Regions from separate parts of the Frankia sp. CcI49 genome, predicted to be linked through region 3. Evidence: predicted binding sites of a transcription regulator. Region 3 holds the regulator's gene; each other region holds the start of a gene.
What was found. Region 3 encodes LexA, which represses DNA repair genes until DNA is damaged. Its sites were predicted from a motif close to CGAACNNNNGTTCG; they were not measured.

Region 1 (3,277 bases), on a different contig from region 3:
CGGTCGAATGTCTTCAACGCGCGATCGGAACTCGCGTAACCAAAGAGGTAGGAGCACATCCATGGCCAAGGCGGCCGTGCGCAAGCCCAAGAAGAAGGTTTGCGTCTTCTGTAAGGACAAGGTTCACTACATCGATTACAAGGACACCTCGCTGCTCCGCAAGTTCATCTCGGACCGCGGGAAGATCCGCGCCCGTCGGGTGACCGGTAACTGCAGCCAGCACCAGCGTGACGTGGCGACCGCGGTGAAGAACAGCCGCGAGATGGCGCTGCTTCCGTACACCTCGACGGCTCGCTGAGGGGGATGAGATGAAGCTCGTCCTCACCCAGGAGGTCCCCGGCCTCGGTAKCCCSGGGGACATCGTCGACGTGGCTGACGGCTACGGCCGCAACTACCTGGTGCCGCGCAAGTACGCGATCCTCGCGACCCGCGGCGCCGAGCGTCAGGTCGCGCAGATCAAGCGGGCGCGGGACGCGCGCGCTGTGCGTGACCTCGACCACGCCAAGGAGATCGCCGGCCAGCTGGCCGGTCTGTCCGTGCGGCTGACCGGCCGCGCGGGCAAGGAGGGCCGGCTGTTCGGCTCGGTGACCGCGGCTGACGTCGTCGCCGCCGTCACCAACGCCGGGGGCCCGGAGCTGGACCGTCGCCGCGTCGAGCTGAGCACGCCGATCAAGGCGCTTGGCTCGCACTCCGTCTCGGTCCACCTGCACCCGGAGATCACCGCGAAGCTGACCGTCCAGGTCGTCTCGGCCTGACTTCGCCACCGGTGTCGCGGCTGCCCCCTCGCCGGGGGCGCCGCGGCACCGGTGACGGTCCACCCGCGGCGCCGCGCCTTGTCGTCGGCGCCGCGTTTCTTTGCCGCTGCCACGCGTAGATCACTGTGGATCGGTGTCCGGTCGGCGTGTGCGCCCAGGAAGCGGAAGCGGCAGCGGGACACTTGAGGCGAACGGGATCGGCGTCCACTGGGGCGTTCGGTCCGTCTGGTGGCGTGGTGGCGTGGTGGCGGGGCCAGCTGCGGAGGGTGAGATCGGACGTTAGGGCGATATAGCCCGAATGGGCCAGCCTGCGCAGTAGCCCGAAAGTCGGCTGAACTATTTTCCGTCCACAGGTTGGATCGGGCCGCTGGCCGTTGCGCGCTGCGGGTTCGCGTCAGGATCGCAGGGCCCTGTCCACAACCGGTCGGGGCACTATCCCGAGGTGGTCCCCAGATCTTCCGCAGTTACCAACAGGTTGTCCACAGGGTGCTGTGGACAACTTTTTGGAGCCTCCCTGTGTCTGCGCCTACTGTCGGACCCTCCACACTGGCTAGCTATCCCCTGGATCGGGATAGTCCGTACGGGCGGGGGGTTAATGATCTTGAGGTGGTCGGGCGGACGGGCGAGTTGACAGGTCCCGCAGGCCAATCGAACATAGGTTCGATTTCGGTGGCTGGGGCGGGCCTGCGTCGGATGGGCCCGCCGTTGACGGGCCGGGTTCGGGTGGGCCCAGGGCGGGGGGGTAGGGCGTGAGCGTCACCGATATCAATCGCGGGTCCGGAGCGCCGGTCGAGTTCGACCGGACCCCGCCGCACGATCTTCCGGCCGAGCAGAGCGTGCTCGGCGGGATGCTGCTCTCGAAGGACGCGATCGCCGACGTCGTCGAGGTGCTCACCGCGAACGACTTCTACCGGCCGGCACACGCGACCGTGTTCGAGACGATCGGTGATCTCTACGGGCGGGGTGAGCCGGCCGACGTCATCAGCGTCGCCGCCGAGCTCGGCCGGCAGAACCTGCTGGAGCGGGTCGGTGGGCCCGCCTACATGCACACGCTGATCTCCAGCGTCCCGACCGCGGCGAACGCCGGCTACTACGCCCGGATCGTCGCGGAGAAGGCCGTCCTGCGCCGGCTGGCCGAAGCCGGTACCCGCATCGTCCAGCTCGCCTTCGGCCCCGCACCCGACGTGAGCGAGGTCGTCGACCGGGCCCAGGCCGCCGTGTACGAGGTGACGGAGCGGCGGTCCAGTGATGACTACACCCCCCTCGGGGAGCTGCTCAACCCGGCGCTGGAGGAGATCGAGGCCATCCAGGGCCATGACGGGGCGCTCACCGGCGTCCCGACCGGCTTCACCGACCTCGACGAGCTCACCAACGGCCTGCACGGCGGCCAGCTCTGGATCGTCGCGGCCCGGCCCGCGGTCGGAAAGTCCACCCTTGGCCTGGACTTCGCCCGGGCCGCGTCCATCAAGAACGGGATGACCTCGGTCATCTTCTCGCTGGAGATGAGCCGTATGGAGATCACCATGCGGCTGCTCTCCGCGGAGGCTCGGGTGTCGCTGCAGAACATCCGCACCGGTCGGCTCACGGACGACGACTGGGGCCGGCTCGCCCGGCGGATGGGCGAGGTCGCGGAGGCGCCGCTGTACATCGATGACAGCCCGAACCTGACGATGATGGAGATCCGGGCCAAGGCCCGGCGCCTCAAGCAGCGCAACGACCTGCGCCTGGTCATCCTCGACTACCTGCAGCTCATGTCGTCGCCGAAGAAGGTGGAGAGCCGCCAGCAGGAGGTCAGCGAGATCTCGCGGTCACTGAAGCTGCTGGCGAAGGAGCTGGAGGTTCCGGTCGTGGCGATCTCGCAGCTCAACCGTGCCTCCGAGCAGCGGGCCGACAAGCGCCCGCAGGTGTCCGACCTGCGTGAGTCCGGAAGCCTCGAGCAGGACGCCGACGCGGTCATCCTGCTGTACCGCGAGGACGCGGTGGAGAAGGAGTCCGCCCGCGCCGGCGAGGCCGACCTCATCATCGCCAAGCACCGTAACGGCCCCACCGGCACGGTCACGGTCGCGTTCCAGGGCCACTACTCGCGCTTCGTCGACATGGCCAACTGATCGTCGGTCGCGTCACAACCACATCGCAGCGTCGGACCACGGGCAAACGTGCCACTGGTCGTGGCAGCCGGCCTGAAGTCCCCGGTCCTCGGTGACAGACTGGACGCCATGAGCGTTTCCGGTGTTCCCCCGCGCGACTCCGGGGTGGTCGAGGTCGCGAGGTTCGAAGTCAGGCCTGGCAGCGAGGACGACTTCGCGGCGGCCTATCGGCTTGTCCGCCATGAGCTGGTCAGCACCCCTGGATGTCGGTCCGTCCGGATGACGCGGGGTGTCGAGTCGCCGTCCCGGTTCGTGCTGCTCGTCGACTGGGACAGCCTGGAGGCACACACCGAGACGTTCCGCGGCTCCGACCGGTTCACCCGGTGGCGGGCGGCGCTGTCGCCGTTCTTCGCCGGCGACCCGTCGGTGGAGCAC
Region 2 (3,277 bases), on a different contig from region 3:
CGACCGGCTCGTCCGCGACATGGCCGCGCGCATCCCCGTGGACGAACTCGACCCGGTCGGCGACGCCGAGCTCGGCGGCGCGGGCCCGGGCCTGCTCGGTGAAGGTTGTGCTGATGTCCACGCCGGTGCCCGTGATCCCGTGGTCACGCGCCCAGGTGCACAGCAGCTCGCCGGAGCCACTGGCCAGATCGAGCACCCGTGTCCCGGGAGCGAGGTGCAGCGATTCGCCCAGGGCCGCGAGCTTGGCCGCGGTCAGCGGATTGTGGATCCGGTGGCTGCTTTCACGGATGGTGAAGATACGAGGAAGGTCCATGACCGAATTCCCTTCTGTCATGCCTTGGGATGTGAGACGCGGTTGGTGACGCCCCGCATGGGCGCGACGCGGTCCTGGCAGCGGGCGTTCGGCGTCCTTCGGCTCGACGACGGTGGCGGAGAGGACGGCCGCAGGGGCCAGCCGGACAGGTAGCCAGCGAGCCGGACAGCCAACCGGTTTCCGGCGACCGCCGGAGGGATGACAGCCAGCAGGACGGTCCCGGTCGCAGCCACGACGGCGCGCAGGCCGCGATCGGCCCGCACGAGGTGGCTGGAAGACGGTCCGTCGGCCTGCGGCCGGGCGAAAGAACTCTCACGTTCCGCGTTCCAAGTCGTAGCCGGCTGAAAACGTGACCCGTGCAGGAGAACGGAGAGCGCCAGGTCGGCGCGCAGAAGGTTGATGAAGCACTGTGGAGACCCTTGAAAGGGGCCCAGCCGGACAGCATGCCTGCCGGGACTACTCCCAGCTGCGAGAATGACAGGCGAAGGTCAGGGCAGGGCCCGGGAAGCGAGGATGATCCGGGCACAGCGCAATGCGGTGGTCTCCACGACAGTCATCAACTCACCTCCGTCGATCTCCGCGTTCACACATTCCGTCGCCGCGGCACAACGTTACCACCGGCGGGTGGACGGCCACGCTGTCGACGCTGCCCGACCACCAGGCCGGAGACTGGTTCCGGCGCATTTCCTGCAGACGCGACCCTCTCGACGCGACCCTCCGTGGGGCAGCTGCTGCCGGCATTCCTGAACGCCGCACAGGCCAGCCCGACGCCGGCGCCTCCTCATCGCTGGCCGCGAGGGATTCGACGAGACCGCCCTACCCATGGCTGCGGTGCGACCGCACAGCCCGCGGCCAGTTGGGTCGACTCGGGTCGCCGCCTGCGGCGCGGAGGCTGTTGGCGTCCTCCGCGGTACTCCCTGTGGTCTCCACGCGCAGCGCCCGTTCCGGCAGGCTTCGACCATCGATAATCGAACATGTGTTCGCGATCCGCCGGGCACACGGGTTCGGTTCGGGCGAGGTGAGCACGCCATGCCAGCACCCACACGTGCGAGCGAAGCATCTGGCGCATCCCGGGTGCGGGACGCGGTCGCGGCCTTCGACGACCAGGTTCGCGACCTGCTGTCCCGGATCGGTGTTCAGGCCGCGGCGCTGGCCGCGGCCCACGCCGCAATGCTGCGGCTGCTCGCCGAGTACGCCGGGCTGCGACCGTCGGCCGAGGCCGACCCGCTGTTCTCGTTCGACATGTTCGCCCCGGCGGAGCTCGCCGGCGTGCTGCGGGTATCCGCCGCCACCGCTGGTGGGCAGATGGGTTTCGCCTTCTCCGCGGTGCGGCGGCTCCCCCGAGCGATGCAGGCCCTGGAGGACGGCATCCTCGACCTGCAACGTCTGCGGTCGTTGGAGACCGCCGTCAGCCCCCTCACCGACGAGCAGGCCAGCCAGGTCGAGGAGCAGGTCCTGGCCGGCGGGCCGCGACGCAACCGGGGCGCGTTCGGTGCCGCCTGCCGTCGCGCCGTGCTCAACGTCGACCCCGGCGGCGCCGCCGAGCGTGCCGCGGAACGCCGCAAGGGCCATCACGTCCGGCTCCACCCCGGCGACGACGCCACCAGCACCCTGTCCGCGCTACTGCCCGCGGAGGACGCCGCGGCCTGCGACAACCAGCTCAACCAGATCGCCGATGAGATCATCCGTACCCGCGATGCGGACGACCAGCGCACCCGCGACCAGATCCGCGCAGACACCCTCGTCGACCGCATCACCGGCCGCACACCGCTGCGCTCGCTGCCCTGCGACGTCCAGGTCATCGTTCCGATCACAGCCCTGCTCGGGCTGGGCGAGGAGCCCGGTGAGATCCCGGGCTTCGGTCCCATACCTGCCGACATCGCCCGGGACCTGGCGATGCGCCCGACCTCCACCTGGCGGCGCATGCTCGTTGATCCGCAGGGGGCGCTGATCGAGGTCGCCGACCGGCGCCACCCCAGCCCCGCCCAGGTCCGGCATGTACGTGCCCGCAACCGCATCTGCGTCCACCCCGGCTGCACCCGCCGCGCCACCCGCACCGACACCGACCACACCACGCCCTACGCCGCCGGCGGGCCCACGATCGTCGACAACCTCGGGCCGCTCTGCCTCAAGCACCACCGCCTGCGCCATCACCCCGACCGTCCCTGGATCGTCCGCCAGCCACGCCCCGGCACGTTCACCTGGACGAGCCCACTCGGCACCAGGTTCACCGTCCACCCGCACGACTACATCTCAGGCGAGGAACACCTCCCGGCCGGCTGAGACCCCCCTCCGCAGGCCGCGCGACAGCCCGGACCTTGACATCAGAAACTAGACCCGCGAGTCTAGTAAAAACGTTCCGGAAGGGAGAGGGCCCAGGGTGAGTGCGGCAGTCGAGCGTCTGACAGGGCTGGTCCAGTCGGAGGAGCGCTTCGCGATCCCGTACGCGGATCTCCGCGAGACGCAGGTCGAGGCGATGAACGAGCTGTTCCAGGAACGCCGGGAGCGGATCCGGTTACTCGCGTTCCGCGCGAGGGAGGCGGGCATCAGCGAGATCCGCTCCCGGGCGGACGCGGTCGGGCTGCTGTTCCCGCACACCGCGTACAAGAGCTACCCGGAGAGCTTCCTGAGCGAGCGGAGGTGGGATCGGCTGGGCAGGTGGCTCGGCACCGTGTCAGCACACCCGCTCACGCCGATCGACACCTCGGACGTCGTCGACATGGACGACTGGATCGCCCGTTACGAGGCGGTGGGGCACTACATCTCATGTTCGAGCGGAACGACCGGCAAGTCCGCGATGATGATCGCCTCTGAGCAGGACATGGCGTGGTCGCGCCTGGACACGGTCGGCGTCTTCGCGTGGGGATCCGGAGTGCGACCCGAGCGTGACCGCAGGATGATCGGCATCGCGCCCACCGCCGCCGTCGCCAAGAACCTCAACGCGCGCGACGCCCAGCAGGCCGC
Region 3 (3,277 bases):
CACCACCGCGGGCTCGATGGTGCTGGACGCGCTCGTGCAGCGCCGCGACCGGCCGGACACGGCGACCTTCGTCGGCTCCGGCAAGGCCCGAGAGCTCGCGGACGTCGTCGCGTCGACCGGTGCGGACACGGTGATCTGCGACGGCGAGCTGACCCCTGGGCAGCTGCGCCAGCTCGAAGAGGTCGTCAAGGTCAAGGTGATCGACCGGACGGCGCTCATTCTGGACATCTTCGCCCAGCATGCGACGTCCCGGGAGGGCAAGGCCCAGGTGGAGCTGGCCCAGCTCCAGTACATGCTCCCGCGGCTGCGTGGCTGGGGTGAGTCGATGTCCCGGGCCGCCGCGAGCAGTGGTGGCCGGGCGCCCATCGGTACCCGCGGCCCTGGTGAGACGAAGATCGAGACCGATCGGCGGCGGCTGCGCACACGGATGGCCAAGCTGCGGCGCGAGCTGGCCGCGATGGCCACCGTCCGGGAGACGAAGCGCTCCTCGCGGCGGCGGGGTGCCGTGCCGGCGGTCGCGATCGCCGGGTACACCAACGCCGGGAAGTCCTCGCTGCTCAACCGTCTGACCGGAGCCGGTGTGCTCGTCGAGGACGCCCTGTTCGCGACCCTCGACCCGACCGTGCGGCGAGCGACCCTGCCCGACGGGCGGGTGTTCACCCTGGCCGACACCGTCGGTTTCGTCCGGCATCTGCCGCACCAGATCGTCGAGGCGTTCCGGTCGACGTTGGAGGAGGTCGTGGACGCGGATCTCGTCCTGCACGTCGTCGACGGTTCGGCGCCGGACCCGATGGGGCAGATCACGGCGGTCCGTGAGGTGCTCGCCGAGATCGACGCGGCCGGGGTTCCCGAGCTCGTGGTCGTCAACAAGGTCGACGCGGTCGATCCGACGACGTTGGCAGTGCTGCGCAAGGCGGTTCCGGACGCCATCTTCGTCTCGGCTCGGTCCGGAACGGGCCTGGCGGAGCTGATCGACGCCCTCTCGGAGCGGATACCGCACCCGGAGATCGAGATGTCGCTGCTGGTGCCCTACACCCGTGGTGATCTCGTCTCCCGGATCCACCGCGACGGCGAGGTGCTGAGCGTCGAGCACACCGGCGCGGGCACGGCGGTGGCGGCCCGGGTGCCGGTGAGCCTTGCCGCCGAGCTGGAGCCCTTCAGGGTCGCTGGAGCCCTTCGGAGCTGACCCCGCTTCGGAGCTGACCGAGCCGGCGGGAAGCCGAGCCAGGGGCCGCCGCCTGGCTCGGCATGGCGGCTGGCTCGATGGCCGGCTCTTCCCCAGGGGGTCAGCGCCCCCTGGGGTCGCGTTCGGGTCAGACCCGGCGCATCACGGCGACGATCCGGCCGAGGATGGTCGCGTCTTCGGCCGGGATGTCGGAGAACGCGGGGTTCTCCGGCGCCAGCCACACCCGGCCGTCGCGCTGGCGGAAGCGCTTGACCGTCGCCTCGCCGTCGATCATGGCCGCGACGATCTCGCCGTTGTCGGCGACCGGCTGCTGGCGGACGACGACGTAGTCACCGTCGCAGATCGCGGCATTGATCATCGACTGCCCGACCACCTTGAGCAGGAACAGCGTGCCCTCACCGACGATCTCCCGCGGGAGCGGGTAGACGTCCTCGACGGCCTGCTCCGCGAGGATCGGCCCGCCGGCCGCGATTCGCCCGATGAGGGGCACGTAGGTCGGGGTGCCGCCCTCGGCCGCGACGGCACCACCCACCTCCGCCGGCGTGGCGCCGGCGGAGCGCAGCCGGGCGCCCGCCTTCTGGCCGCCGATCGGCAGTACTTCCATAGCCCGCGGCCGGTTCGGGTCGCGCCGCAGGAAGCCCTTCTCCTGGAGCACCTTGAGTTGGTGCGCGACGCTGCTGGTGCTGGTCAGGCCGACAGCCTCGCCGATCTCGCGGACGCTCGGCGGATAGCCGCGCTGCTCCACCGCGGCGCGGATGACCTCGAGAATCCCCTTCTGTCGTTGCGTGAGGCCTGAGGCGTCCGCGGGGCTGTCGGGAAGATCCCGGACATTGCCGCGGGCGTCGCCTCGGCGGGTACCCCGTGCCTGGCTGGTCATCGCCTACCGCTCTCCCTGTCGATGCATCCGGCGGCGGGGCTTCGCCCGCTACCGGCTTCTCCGCGACCGGGGGCTCGGCGGTTCCGCAGCCGGCGGGCCACCCGGTCGATCTACCACTTTGTCCTATTAGTAGCTTCTGACCGGTTCGGGTGGATTTTCCGTGCTCGCTTCTTCTCGCACGATCGTCCACAACTGATCGTCCTTGACGGTAGTCGGCCGGTCGCCGAATCTCAAACGTCTGTTCGAGCGTGTCGGGGGAAGTGTGCGTGGCGACCGTGTAAGAATCGCTCAGGTGTTCGAGCGAGCGGATGCTCGCGCCTGGGAGGTTGACATGGCCGACCCCGATCTGGCCGACCCCGATCCGGCCAACGCTGATCCGGCCGACCCTGATCTTTCCCGCGCCGGTCTGGCTGATGCCGACGTGACCGACGTTGCCATTGTCGATATCGCCATTGTCGATGTTGCTGCGGCCGATCGTGACCTTCGGCCGGCCGCTGGCGACGTTGGCCTGGCTGCCGGCGATGTTGACATCGCGGATGGCGACAGGGCGCTCGGCGGGGGAGCCGGTCCCAAGTGCCGGGTGTTCCGCGTCGGCGCGGCGCGGCGGTCCGCGGCCGTCGGAGGAGGTGCGCCGGCGGCGGGCGGCCGTGGTGGTCGCGCGCGTCCGCGTCCTCGTGCTCGCCGTGGTGCGGCGGTCAGCGGGGTCGTGGTGCGCGGCCAGGCGGTGCGGGGCAGGGCCGTGCGTGGCGGTGATCGGCGGCCGGCGCATCGCTCGGCCCCTTCTCGTTGTCTCGGCAGTGGTCCTTCGCCTGCGGCGGGCCCGTGCGGCGCACAGTCGTCCTCGGCGGCGGTCGAGTGCGTCGAGGCCCAGGTCATCGAGATGCCCGGGCTGGAATGGCGTGCCCGCGCCGTCGGGTACGCGTTGCCGCCGCCCGGCGACCAGAGACTACGGACGAGACCACGGCGCCGGTGGCCGAGTCTGCGGCGCAGCTCGTCCCCGAGCTCGCGAGCCCTGTCCCCGGGCGCGCAACGGCCCCGCCCGGGCTCGCGACGCCACCCGCGGCAACAGCCGCCGCTGAGGCTGACCCGGCGGGGCAGGCTCGTGTTCGCGGCGCTCGCGTGCCTGTCCGGCGCGCTGGTGCTCTCGCTGGCGTTGGTCACCGCGTCGCAGGCGTTCACGGCCACCCCGGTGGACTGTCAGGCCCACGTGGTGC

Region 1: a site for LexA is predicted at 1,405-1,418, ahead of dnaB (replicative DNA helicase). Genes of this name have one in related genera too.
Region 2: a site for LexA is predicted at 1,283-1,296, ahead of CcI49_RS04095 (HNH endonuclease signature motif containing protein). Genes of this name have one in related genera too.

Annotation. Positions count from the first base shown of each region.
Region 1 is NZ_MOWP01000028.1:83,686-86,962, forward strand. It holds gene rpsR (30S ribosomal protein S18) at 62-298, shown strand; gene rplI (50S ribosomal protein L9) at 309-755, shown strand; gene dnaB (replicative DNA helicase) at 1,505-2,863, shown strand; gene CcI49_RS25285 (antibiotic biosynthesis monooxygenase family protein) at 2,972-3,277, shown strand, end outside.
Region 2 is NZ_MOWP01000005.1:187,256-190,532, forward strand. It holds gene CcI49_RS04085 (class I SAM-dependent methyltransferase) at 1-313, opposite strand, end outside; gene CcI49_RS04095 (HNH endonuclease signature motif containing protein) at 1,343-2,596, shown strand; gene CcI49_RS04100 (hypothetical protein) at 2,694-3,277, shown strand, end outside.
Region 3 is NZ_MOWP01000014.1:257,429-260,705, reverse strand. It holds gene hflX (GTPase HflX) at 1-1,186, shown strand, start outside; gene lexA (transcriptional repressor LexA) at 1,314-2,063, opposite strand; gene CcI49_RS12925 (LysM peptidoglycan-binding domain-containing protein) at 3,166-3,277, shown strand, end outside.